Regions from separate parts of the Shewanella goraebulensis genome, predicted to be linked through region 1. Evidence: predicted binding sites of a transcription regulator. Region 1 holds the regulator's gene; each other region holds the start of a gene.
The links. Region 1 encodes sigma-54, which starts transcription at its own class of promoters, with help from an activator protein. Its sites were predicted from a motif close to GTTGGCACGNNNNTNGNNT; they were not measured.

Region 1 (4,256 bases):
CAGCCTGAATTAGAATCACCAAAAGCAGAAGAGTCAGAAAAGCTCATTGAGAATCAAGCTACATCTATCAGTGAAGAGAAAACAGAAGCCAATAATGCTGAAATAACTTCTACAGACATAACAACTACTGAAGAAACTGATACTCACAAGAATAGTTCTGAATCGGCAATGCCCGTCATCGAAGTACCTGAAGCAAATATAGAGACTTCAATTGAAGGCCAACAAGTTAAAGATAAGCCAAATACAGATTCATTACCTGAAGCACCAGCGCTAGAGCAAACTCAATAATGACACAAATAACGTTAACAGCTGAAAACTTGGCGAAAAGTTATAAAAGCCGCCAAGTAGTTAAAAATGTCAGCCTGACAGTTAAAACTGGGCAAATTGTGGGGCTATTAGGGCCAAATGGCGCAGGTAAAACCACCACCTTTTATATGGTGGTTGGTTTAGTTAAAAGCGATAAAGGCCGGATATTAATTGATTCTGACGATCTCACTGCAGATCCAATGCATCTCCGCGCTCGCAAAGGCATTGGTTATTTACCACAAGAAGCCAGTATTTTTCGAAAGCTGACCGTACACGATAACATTATGGCTGTGTTACAAACCCGCAAGAGTTTAACCACAGAGCAGCGCATTGAAGAATTAGAACACTTATTAGAAGAGTTCAATATCACTCATATTCGCGATAGCCAAGGCATGGCATTATCGGGTGGTGAACGTCGCCGGGTAGAAATCGCACGCGCATTGGCAGCCAATCCTAAGTTCATTTTATTGGATGAGCCTTTCGCAGGTGTTGATCCTATCTCTGTGATAGATATCAAGAAAATTATTCAACAATTAAAAAGTCGTGGTTTAGGTGTGTTAATTACAGACCATAATGTTCGTGAAACACTTGATGTGTGTGAGCGCGCGTATATTGTCAGCCACGGTGATTTAATTGCAGAAGGCACGCCTGCTGAAATCTTAGACAATCAGCAAGTCAGGTCAGTATACTTAGGTGAGCAATTCAAGCTATAGTTAGCATTCTTTAGTGCACAATATGGCATTTCGCGACCAGTATCAGTCCCACTTTTTAGTGCTATGTTCTAGACTCAACTTATCGTTGAACTAAATGCTAAACCAAAGCATTGTTTAACGTCAGTCTAGAAAACGATAAAAAGGTGCTAGACCCACACAATTGTTAGTCGCGATGATGAAATTCAATTAGGGATAAGCGGTAAATGAAAGCCTCACTCCAACTCAAAATGGGTCAACACCTGACGATGACCCCTCAGTTGCAACAAGCCATACGCTTATTGCAACTTTCCTCATTGGAGCTACAGCAAGAAATTCAACAAGCACTTGACTCAAACCCTCTCCTTGAGCTCGAAGATGAGTTTGCTAAAGCCAAAGAACCCGTAAAAGAAAACGCCCAGCAAACCGACACTGATTTTAGCGATAATAGCCAAGTTACCGTTGAAAAAGACACCTCTACCGTTGATACCACGGAATCATTAACCAAAGAGTCGATGCCAGAAGATCTCCCGATGGATACTACATGGGATGAAGTCTATACCGCATCGCCTAGTTCAGGCTCTGGGGCCGTCGCTCGTGATGACGATATGCCTTTTCAAGGTGAAACCACCGAAGGCTTATATGAACACCTTGAGTGGCAAAAAAACCTGACTCCTTTTTCTGAAAACGATCTTGTTATTGCCACAGCTATTATCGACGCCGTTGATGAACGCGGTTACTTAACCCAATCAACTGAGGACATATTGCAGGCCTTAGGTCTTGAAGATATAGAACTCGACGAAGTTGAAGCTGTACTTAAACGCGTGCAACATTTTGACCCTGTAGGAGTGGCAGCGAGAGACTTAAGTGAATGTCTCATGATTCAACTTGGTCAATATCCAGATGAAATCCCCTGCATCGACAATGTAAAATTGCTCATTAGTGAACACCTTGATTTAATTGCTGGCCGCGACTTTCGCTTATTAATGCGTAAAACCAAGCTTAAAGAAGATGATTTACGCGAAGCGATTCAATTTATTCAAACCTTGAATCCGCGTCCAGGTTTACAAATAACGCCGATTAAAGACGAATATGTCATACCTGATGTGACTGTATTTAAGAAAAGTGGCCGCTGGGTCGTAGAGCTCAATCCAGATAACATGCCCAAAATTGGTGTGAATCAGCAATACGCAGCCATGGCAAAAGGGTCTGCAAGTCAGTCTGATAGCCAATTTATTCGTGGTCACTTACAAGAAGCAAAATGGTTTATCAAGAGTATTGAGAGTCGCAATGAAACCCTGTTAAAAGTGGCCAATTGTATTGTGCAATTTCAGCAAGGATTTTTTGAGTTTGGTGAAGAAGCCATGAAACCGATGGTGCTTAATGATATTGCTGAAGCAGTTGAAATGCATGAGTCGACGATTTCTCGTGTGACGACTCAAAAATATATGCACACCCCTCGCGGACTTTTTGAACTAAAATATTTCTTCTCTAGCCACGTTAGTACTGATGATGGCGGAGAATGTTCTTCTACTGCAATTCGTGCCTTTATTAAGAAGCTTGTTGCAGCGGAAAACCAGAAAAAGCCACTTAGCGATAGTAAAATGGCGACGCTATTGGCTGAACAAGGGATTAATGTTGCTCGGCGTACGATCGCCAAATATCGTGAAGCAATGCTCATCCCTCCCTCAAACCAACGCAAAAGCTTATAAGCCTTTGTAATGGAGGATGATCTATGCAAATTAATCTGACTGGGCACCATGTAGAAATCACGCAATCTTTACGTGAGTATGTACAAACTAAGTTTTCAAAGCTTGAACGACACTTCGAACAGATCAATAATGTTCACGTTGTGCTCAATGTTCAGAAGCTGCAACAAATTGCTGAAGCAAAATTACACCTCAAAGGAGGTGAAGTTTTTGCCGTATCTCAAAACGCAGATATGTATGTCGCAATTGACGCCCTGATAGACAAATTAGACCGTCAGGTAATTAAACATAAAGAGAAGTTAATTAAACACTAACAATGGAACTTCGCACCATTCTGCAACCGGCGTGCACCACCTGCGCCACGCCGGGCAGTAAGAAAAAAGTACTGGAACTCATCAGCGATTTAATGGCTGCCCAGTACCCAACCCTATCATCACAGGCTATTTTTGAAAGTTTAATAGCACGTGAAAAAATGGGTAGTACAGGTATTGGAAATGGCATAGCTATTCCCCATGGTCGATTAAATGATATCGAACACCCGATAGCCATTTTGATCAAGTGTGAAGAAGGCATTGAGTTTGATGCTATCGACAAGAAACCCGTGGATATATTATTTGCACTGCTAGTTCCTTCAGATCAATGCCAACAGCATTTAAGTACGCTGTCTACCATGGCTGAAAAACTGAGTGATAAATTAATCCTTAAGCGACTTCGAAAGAGTCATGACGCTACAGAACTATATCAGGTTATAACTGCATGAAACTTGTCATCGTATCAGGACGATCAGGCTCAGGTAAATCAGTTGCACTTAGGGTATTAGAAGATTTAGGTTATTACTGTGTTGATAACCTGCCTCTACCACTTATTGGCAGTTTGCTTGAGCAGCTCAAGGGAAATAACGAACTTGTCGCCATCAGTGTCGATGTTCGAAATATTGAAGAGCAAGGCAAGGTTCTAGAAGAGCAAATAGCCTTATTATCTGATGATACGACTATCATTAGTTTATTTCTAAACTCAAATGATCAGGTTCTACTTAAACGCTACAGTGAAACCCGTCGATTACATCCTCTATCTAAAAACCAAATTTCGCTACAAGAAGCTATTCAGCTAGAAGGTCGTTTACTCGAACCGATTGCTAAAATGGTCGATCACTACATTGATACCTCTCAATTGACCATTTATGATCTCAGCGATCAAGTCAGACAAATATTAATGGGCAGTATCGATAAAGAGTTAGTGATTCATTTTGAGTCATTTGGCTTCAAGCATGGTATGCCAGCTGAAGCAGACTTTATGTTTGATGTGCGCTTCTTACCCAATCCGCATTGGGAAACAGAGCTAAGACCGCTAACTGGCTTAGACCAGCCAGTACAAGAATTTTTAGGCAGACAACCTTTAGTCAATAAATTCATTTGGCAAATTGAAAACCTATTTGAAACGTGGATGCCGCACCTTGAACGCAATAATCGCAGCTACTTAACCATAGCCATCGGTTGCACAGGCGGTCAACACCGCTCGGTCTACATTGCCGACCAACTAACAAAGCGCTTTA
Region 2 (4,256 bases), 2.1 Mb from region 1:
TGTAAGGCTATCAATAGAGTTACTCTTAAAACTAGACTAAGTTTTCGATTTAAACCTTCGATTTAAACCTTCGATTTAAACCTAGGGTTACACCTGAATTTGTACCTAAGCTTTTAGGTTTGACCCTAATGAAGAGATGGTTGAAGTATGACCTTTGTCATTATAAGTCAGGCTGGTAGCATTACGGCTCATTTGCATTGCTTGTGAGAAACGATTCAGGCTGGCAATATTTAGTTCGATAAGACTGGCATTCTGATTATTAATGTCTTTGCATTGTTCTAAAATGGCCTTAGCTTCCTCTACCTTTTGAACTAACTCGGCATTTGTATTGAGCAGCTCTTTATCTGGATGGTTAGCCAGTTTCTGGTCATTTTGTTGTAAATTATTAAGGCAAGTGACTTTTTCTCGAGCCAAGGCTAACAGGGTATCAGCGTCTTGGTCCGTTAATGCTTGTTTTTCTGCAGATACAAGTTTTTTCAGCGACGACAAGGTGCCGTGCTGAAAAGATAACAGCTGTAGTAATTCGTTCATAAGTTACTCTTTATAAAATCCACGTTACTGATGTAACGCTTGATTAGCCAAGAGTCATTATGAAACTACTCTTGGTCGAAATTTAGTCCGCTCATGTCAGCTTCAAAACTTGCAATGTTAGCAGCGAGCTTTTCTGGGTCAACTTTATATCGACCTTCTGAAATCGCTGTTTTAATTGCATCAACTTTGCTTTGATCAATTTCTGGTAACGATGCCATTTTGCTTTGAGCTCCTTGCAGCTGTTGGGCTTGCGAGGTGATGCTGACCGAATCAGTTTTCACATCTGCTTTATTACTGCTTGGTGTTTCTGCAGTATTAGTCGCAGCACTTGAGTTACGATTGGTGCGTAACTGAGTGTGTGAAGCTGTTTTTAGATTGTTAATATCAATTGCCATGTAAGGCTCCAGCGTAATTTATGGTATTCCTAACAGGGTATCGGCCTTGATGGAAATAACTTTAGGATTATTTTACATCCTAACTTCAACTTCTCCAACACCTGTGACAATAACATCTAGTCTTCTGTTTGAGTTAGAGTTTTTGACTCTAATAGTATCTCCCAGGTTACCATCTCGCAACGCTTCTCCAGCTGTTTTGATTTCAAAGCTACTTGTTTTTGCGTATATCGATACCGAATCACCTTTACAGACAAAACATAGGTTATTATTAAGTAATGGTGCTTTTGCTGCTACTCGCCTTTTTGAGCGCGTGCCAATAATGTCTGATATACCAGAGAAAAATTGACCACGAATGCTGTGTTGGTCTACAAAGTTGATTTCAATGATGTCGTCAGTGATGAGTTCGCCTTTTTCGATAATACCTTTAGCGGTTACAACTGGGTAGAGTACCTCAACTTTTACTGATAAATACATTTGCCAAGGATAATCGTACTCAGGACTTATACAGCTAATTTTGACAGTATTAGTGCGGTTAATAGGTCGGTCACTGGCCATTTCTACCTGAATGGGTGGGTAACATGAAGGGGGGTTAAGCCTTCCTTCTAATCGTTGCGGCAAAATGTTTATTTTTGCATTGCTATTAAATGAAGGTGAGTCGGCAATTTTTTTTGCAACAGTCTCTTTAGCTAACGCAGTAATGGTCGATAAAGAATAGGTGATAGTACTGTCTTCACTGGCTAAAGCCGGAAAAGCAGCGCACATTAAGATAAGTAACAAAAGAATGTTTTTCTTCATATTTTGTTTCTAGCGAGTATTGCCAGAATACCTCTATACTTCATGTTAGCGGTTTAAATACATTGATTTAAACAAGATTCTTTTAAGCTGAACTATTCACTGAAGAATAATTGAACCAGAAGTCAGAAGTTTGACTTTTCAGCTGAAAATATTGGTTTATATGGTAATTGATTAATTTAAAGCAATAAGTATGCCTATTACATTAAAGCTATTAATATAGCGAATAAATCACATCAAGCGTGTGTTACAATTTGATGGTAGTAGGATTAGTGTCGCTTTAAATCATAAGAAAATGCCCGAAGGGGCTGTATTAATTAAGGCAGGGTTATGTCGAGTATTCTTGAATCAGTCAATAAACGTACCCAACTTGTTGGTCAAAACAGACTCGAGTTGTTGCTTTTTAAATTGAATGGCCGTCAACGTTTTGGTATTAACGTTTTTAAAGTAAAAGAAGTCTTACAGTGTCCGCCATTAACCACTTTACCGCGCCTAAGCCCTATGATTAAAGGGATTGCACATATCCGCGGCTCGACTATTTCTGTGATTGATTTAAGTGCGGCAACGGGTGGCCGCCCATTAACTTCAACTGAAAACTGTTTCATCATTATTGCTGAGTATAACCGCAGTATTCAAGGTTTCTTAGTCAGTTCTGTTGAGCGCATTATCAATATGAATTGGGAATCTATTATGCCGCCTCCACAAGGTGCCGGTCGTAACTCATATTTGACGGCGGTGACAGAAATTGAAGGTGAATTGGTAGAGATTTTGGATGTTGAAAAAATCTTAGATGAAATATCACCAGTTAAAACTGAAATCAGTAAAGAAGCAGATGAAGCGCTAACCATTGATCGCGAACAGCATTATCACATTATGGTCATTGATGATTCAGCGGTAGCGAGAAAACAAATTATACGTTCACTTGAGTCGTTAAATTTGCAAATTGATACTGCGATTGATGGTAAAGATGCCCTTGAAAAGCTCAAAGCCATTGCAACTGAAATGGATAATGTTGCTGACGAGATCCCATTAATTATTTCAGATATTGAAATGCCAGAAATGGATGGTTATACCTTGACCGCAGAAATACGTGATGATCCTAAGCTTAAAGACATAAAAGTGGTATTGCACACCTCTTTAAGTGGGGTTTTCAACCAAGCTATGGTCGAGAAAGTTGGGGCTAATGATTTTATCGCAAAATTCAACCCTGATGAATTAGCATCTGCTGTGAATAAACACTTAATTTTATAAGCATTGTGGCAATAGTCTGTCTATTATTATATGCAAAGACAGTATATACAAAGGCAGACTTAGGTTTATTATGCCTTTTCTGAAGATTAAACAAGTTTGATAGTTAAGTGACCGGTTCACACTGAGATGGCCACAAGGGCAATCTCTTTATAATAGGGTGTAAATGTGACTAATAAATCACTCGCTGAAGCAGAATATAATCAGTTTAAGCTCTTTTTAGAGCAGCACAGCGGCATTGTATTAGGTGATAATAAACAATATTTAGTAAGAAGTCGTTTAGCACCTTTAATGGGGAAGTATGATCTTCCTTCATTATCTGAAGTGGTTAAACGTTCGATGAAGCCCACAGAAAGACAATTAAGAGCAGAAGTTATCGATGCGATGACCACGAATGAGACATTGTGGTTTAGAGATAAATACCCGTTTGAATTACTGCACAATACTTTATTGCCAGAATATAGTCGTCTAGGCCGACCGTTAAAAATATGGTCAGCGGCGTGTTCATCAGGGCAAGAACCCTATTCTTTAGCAATGACTATTCTTGAGTATCAACAGCGTAAGCCGGGCGCATTGCCAGGTAATGCCACAATTCAAGCGACAGATTTATCACCCTCAATGCTCGAGCGCTGTAAAAATGCGGAATATGACAGTTTGGCATTAGCCCGTGGTTTATCCCCTGAGCGTAAAAGGCAATTTTTTGATCCATTGCCTTCTGGCAATATGAAGATTAAAGATAATGTTAAGCGTTTAGTGAATTTTAGAGCTCATAATTTGCTAGAAAGTTATAGCTTACTTGGCAAATACGACATTATTTTCTGCCGTAATGTACTGATTTATTTTGCCCCTGAGGCAAAAGCTAAAATACTGCGGCAATTTGCTGCCGCTCTAAACCCTAACGGCATATTATTTTTAGGAGCGTCAGAATCTATTTCAGGCTTAACTGATGAATTCAATATGGTTCGATGTAATCCAGGTATTTACTACCAAAAGAAAACTTAGTTTCAACGTTTTGTAATTAAAGGTTTTTTATATATTCCAATGCCAGCATTCGCTGGCATTTTGTTTTTTATCCTTTCCTAGGTTATTTCTACATTTTTTTGGCACAGCCTTTGCTTTATTCATCTCAGTTAGCTGATGGAGGCAATTTTATGGCGATTAATTTTGAAAATGGTTTGGGGATACATCAATACTCATTGGGTATACGCGCTCAAAGGGCTGAAGTGCTATCAAGCAATATCGCCAATTCAAATACGCCAGGCTATAAGGCCCGTGATGTCGACTTTGCAT
Region 3 (4,256 bases), 2.2 Mb from region 1:
TAACAACTGCCGCATTGTTTTCCGCATCCAAGTTCTGCCTGAGTTTCACTAAGTGCTGCATTAAAGTCAGCTTGGTTAATTGAAATATTGTCTGTTGCGCTGCGTTTATTAAATACGGTGTTGTCGAGTTTTTGCAGCATAGCATCTTGAATTTTAGCTTCCGTAACGCCTGTACATGCACAAATAAGTGGGCTGTTACCTGCTTTGATTAACTGATGCAATTGCTGCATTAAGGCAGTATCGACTTCTTTTCCAATAAGCAAGTGCATAGGTTCAAGCGCCACTTCAACCTGTTGTTCGCTTAACAATTTTAGCGATACCAGCAGACCTTTATGAATATTGCATTGCACATGAATAAGTTGCTTACTGAATAAACTGATGGTCCATTTAAGAGAATAAAGCGTCGATTGGAACCCAAAACCTTGCTCTGCATCACTAAAAGCAATGTGAAAACACTCGCCTTGTGATAATGACTGCTGCACGTTCCAGCAAGTTCCATTAAATTCAGGGTCATGCTCACCAAAAATAACCCCTTGCAGTGCGGCATAAACTTTTGAAATGCTAACGGTTTGACACTTAAAAGCAGGTTGCTTTGATACTGGGTCAACATCGCTGTTTAAAGCCTGATTAACCCCATCGCCAACTGAAAATTGCGACGACCAATGCATTGGCATAAACGCAATATCTGGAGCTTGATTCTCATCAGAAACAACTCTGGCAGCAGCAACTTTTCTACTAACAGTTTCGGCATCATCAACTTCAGTTTCAAAACTGACCAAGTCACCATTTTGTAAATCAAGTTGCTTGATTTTTAACGGGTGCATTGCAATGAATGGCTCAGGAATACTGGCGCGAAGACTGGCAATATGACCAGTACGTGTCATGGTGTGCCATTGATCGCGGCTGCGACCACTGTTTAATTTAATTTGATGCTGATTAACAACTTCAGTGGCCATACTAACTGCTGTTGAATGTGCAGTGGTTATAAATTGCGCTTTTTGGCTTGGGGTTGAGAATAAGCCATTTTGATAAACTCTTTGATTCGATTGACCTAGTTGTGAGGTATCTGCCACAGGCCATTGAGTCGGCTTTAAACCATCATATTGCTCATTCGTTAAATCACTCATGCCAGTTAAGTCGAATTGTTTTTCAGGAAAACGGCTTTTTACGGCTTTTGATAATTGTGCAAATTCCTTAAATACTGCAGCGCTATTTTTAAAATCAAATTCATTTTCAAAGCCCATTAATTTAGCAACTTCAGCAAGTGCCCACCAATCAGCTTTAGCCTCACCTTTTGTTGGGATAAAACCACGCTGGCGAGTAATGACTCTTTCACTATTGGTCACAGTGCCGCACTTTTCTGACCAACCTAATGCAGGCAACAAAATATCCGCTTGTTTGGCCGTTGCTGCATCTTGAGTAATATCAGATACCACTACAAAAGGACAAGCATCGAATGCCTGCTGAATTTTAGCAGTATTAGGTAGCGACACTAACGGGTTAGTTCCCATAATCCATACCGCTTTAATTTTTCCTTCAGCCATGGCATCAAAAAGCTCAACAGCGGTTAAACCTTTTTCTTTAGCAATAACACCGCTCTTATCATCGGTATGCCAAAAGTCAGCAAGCAATTGACGTTCAGCATCAGTAAAGCCCATATGACAAGCAAGCTGCGTAGCTAAACCACCGACTTCGCGGCCCCCCATTGCATTGGGTTGTCCTGTGAGAGAAAAGAAGCCGCTACCAGGCTTACCGATATGTGCTAATGCTAAATGGCAATTGATCATCGCATTGGTGGTATCAGTTCCTAAAACCGACTGATTTACCCCCTGACAACTGGCTGTCATTACTTTTTCATTTCCAATGAATAATTGGTAAAAATGCAGCAACTCACTGGTTGATAACCCCAATGAAGTGGCTAGATTATCCACTTCAAATTGTTGCTTATCGTGTGACAGTTCAGTCAGCACAGCTTCAATATCTTGAGTATGCGCCGCAATGTAATCGGTATCAGCAGCATCATTATCGACAATAAACTGCAGCAAACCATTAAATAGTAAACTGTCAGTACCTGGGGCAATTTGTAAATGTAAATCTGCCTGACTTGAAGTCGCGGTTTTAGCAGGATCAATCACAACGATTTTTGTGCCACGCTGTTCACGGGTTTTTATCATACGCTGGAATAGCACTGGGTGAGTCCAAGCGCTATTGGCACCGACTAATACAATCACATCGGCAAGTTCAAAATCTTCATAACAACCTGGCACCACATCTTCGCCGAAGGCGCGCATATGTCCACTAACCGCCGAAGACATACATAAACGCGAATTTGTATCTACATTGGCAGTACCAATAAAGCCTTTGGCCAGTTTATTTGCAACATAGTAGTCTTCAGTCAGCAATTGGCCTGAAAGGTAAAAGGCTACTGAATCTGGCCCATGTTCTGCAATTGTTTGCTTAAAAGTCTCTGCCACTGTATTCAGCGCTGCATCCCAAGAAACTGGTTTGCCTGATTTTAATTTGGGGTAGCGCAAAGTATTAGGCCGAACCAGACTCTCGATGAGTCGTTCGCCTTTTGCACAAAGCTGACCTTTATTGGCTGGATGGGCTTGATCGCCAATCAACTCAAAATTTGCATTAAATGCAGTTGATTTTTGAGAACCAGCATTTAGCGAACTTGAGTTTAAAGAGTTTGATTTCGGTGAGATAGTAACGCCACAGCCAACTCCACAATAAGCACAACTAGATTGGATATTAGACATGCAACTTCCCTTTACTGACAAAATTTTATGTCAATAACATCGCAAAAGTTGTGCCAATTACTAAGGTGATGATTTAACGAGGATTTAACAAAAAAGTAAAAGAGAAGCACTAAGAACTGTGCAACATAAGTGCACCATTTCGCACCAAGTTTGCGCAAACCATTGAAAACAAACGATTATAAATACCTCTTTAGAGGTACAAAAAGAGAGTAATTTTGAGAATATTTTGAACTTCAAATTAAAGTTTGACGACAAACTGTATTTAAAGCCATAAAAAAAGCGCCAACATCAACGGCGCTTTTTTAAACTTTTTTGCATCGTACTCATAATCAGCATCGATGAAAAATAGCAATCAAGTTATCGAAACTACTGAGCAGAACGCCCATCATCATGACAGCTATCACATGTTGGTACATCGCCAACATTCATGTCATGTGGTGCGTGACAATCTGCACACATTAGCATTCCATCATGCGGTGCGTGATTATCGTCCATTTCAGCAAGTGTTCCGTGACAGCTTTGACACTGTTCGAACTCATACTCACCATCTGCTGAAGGCTCGCCGTCAGCGTGACAGCTTTCACAACCACCCATCTCAGCGTGGAAATCAGCAAGATTTTCATCTGCGGCAAAAGCATTTGATGACAAAGTTAGTACAGCAAGAGCTGCTGCAAACAATGCTACAAGAATTTTATTGCTCACTATAATACCCTCCATTTGTGATATTCGAGAAAGCTCTCATCAAGTGGCTTTCTTCGATATCGGTTATCAGCACGACATTTATGGCTCAGTTATAAACTTAGCTAACACTGGTTATTTTAGCAACAGCAAAAGTAACCACTAATAACTAACAACTAACAACTGCACCAACCCCCTAATATGCGTCACTCTTTGTATCCGCAATATTAAAGTCGAGGTTATTCTACTCGTTCAAGAGTAAAAAGAAAGCAATAAAAAAGGAGCCACAAGGCTCCTTTTGTTAATCATATTAAGATATTAGCTGTTCTTAAGAGCGCTAATACGCTTATCAAGAGGTGGATGGCTCATTAAGAATTCAGCCATTGAACCTTTACCATTAATACCTAGTGCTGACATTTGTGCTGGCATTGCGCCTGCTTCAGGGCCCGTTTTTAAGCGCTCTAATGCAGCAATCATTTTGTGCTTTCCGGCTAGTTTCGCAGCACCTTCATCAGCTTTAAATTCACGAATACGTGAGAAGTAAGCCACAATCATTGACGCTAAAATACCAAATAACATGTCCATGACGAAAACAACCGCCATATAAGCAAACATACCTAGGCCTTCACCGTCTTCACTGTTGTTAGCTACTACGTTGTTCACGATACCTGCTACAACACGGGCAGCAAAGATAACGAAGGTGTTTACCACGCCTTGAATTAGGGTCAGTGTCACCATATCGCCATTGGCAACGTGGCTAACTTCGTGCGCTAGCACGCCTTCTATTTCGTCTTGAGTCATACCATAAAGTAGACC

Region 2: a site for sigma-54 is predicted at 1,901-1,919, ahead of flgA (flagellar basal body P-ring formation chaperone FlgA). Genes of this name have one in related genera too.
Region 3: a site for sigma-54 is predicted at 2,802-2,820, ahead of QPX86_RS11915 (nitrate reductase). Genes of this name have one in related genera too.

What each region holds. Positions count from the first base shown of each region.
Region 1 covers NZ_CP126972.1:625,982-630,237, reverse strand. The annotation lists gene lptB (LPS export ABC transporter ATP-binding protein) at 288-1,019, shown strand; gene QPX86_RS02630 (RNA polymerase factor sigma-54) at 1,223-2,707, shown strand; gene hpf (ribosome hibernation promoting factor) at 2,731-3,018, shown strand; gene ptsN (PTS IIA-like nitrogen regulatory protein PtsN) at 3,021-3,464, shown strand; gene rapZ (RNase adapter RapZ) at 3,461-4,256, shown strand, end outside.
Region 2 covers NZ_CP126972.1:3,465,172-3,469,427, reverse strand. The annotation lists gene QPX86_RS14725 (flagella synthesis protein FlgN) at 106-531, opposite strand; gene flgM (flagellar biosynthesis anti-sigma factor FlgM) at 597-926, opposite strand; gene flgA (flagellar basal body P-ring formation chaperone FlgA) at 999-1,721, opposite strand; gene QPX86_RS14710 (chemotaxis protein CheV) at 2,049-2,969, shown strand; gene QPX86_RS14705 (CheR family methyltransferase) at 3,135-3,968, shown strand; gene flgB (flagellar basal body rod protein FlgB) at 4,118-4,256, shown strand, end outside.
Region 3 covers NZ_CP126972.1:2,828,240-2,832,495, forward strand. The annotation lists gene QPX86_RS11915 (nitrate reductase) at 1-2,762, opposite strand, end outside; gene cctA (tetraheme c-type cytochrome CctA) at 3,129-3,464, opposite strand; gene htpX (protease HtpX) at 3,759-4,256, opposite strand, start outside.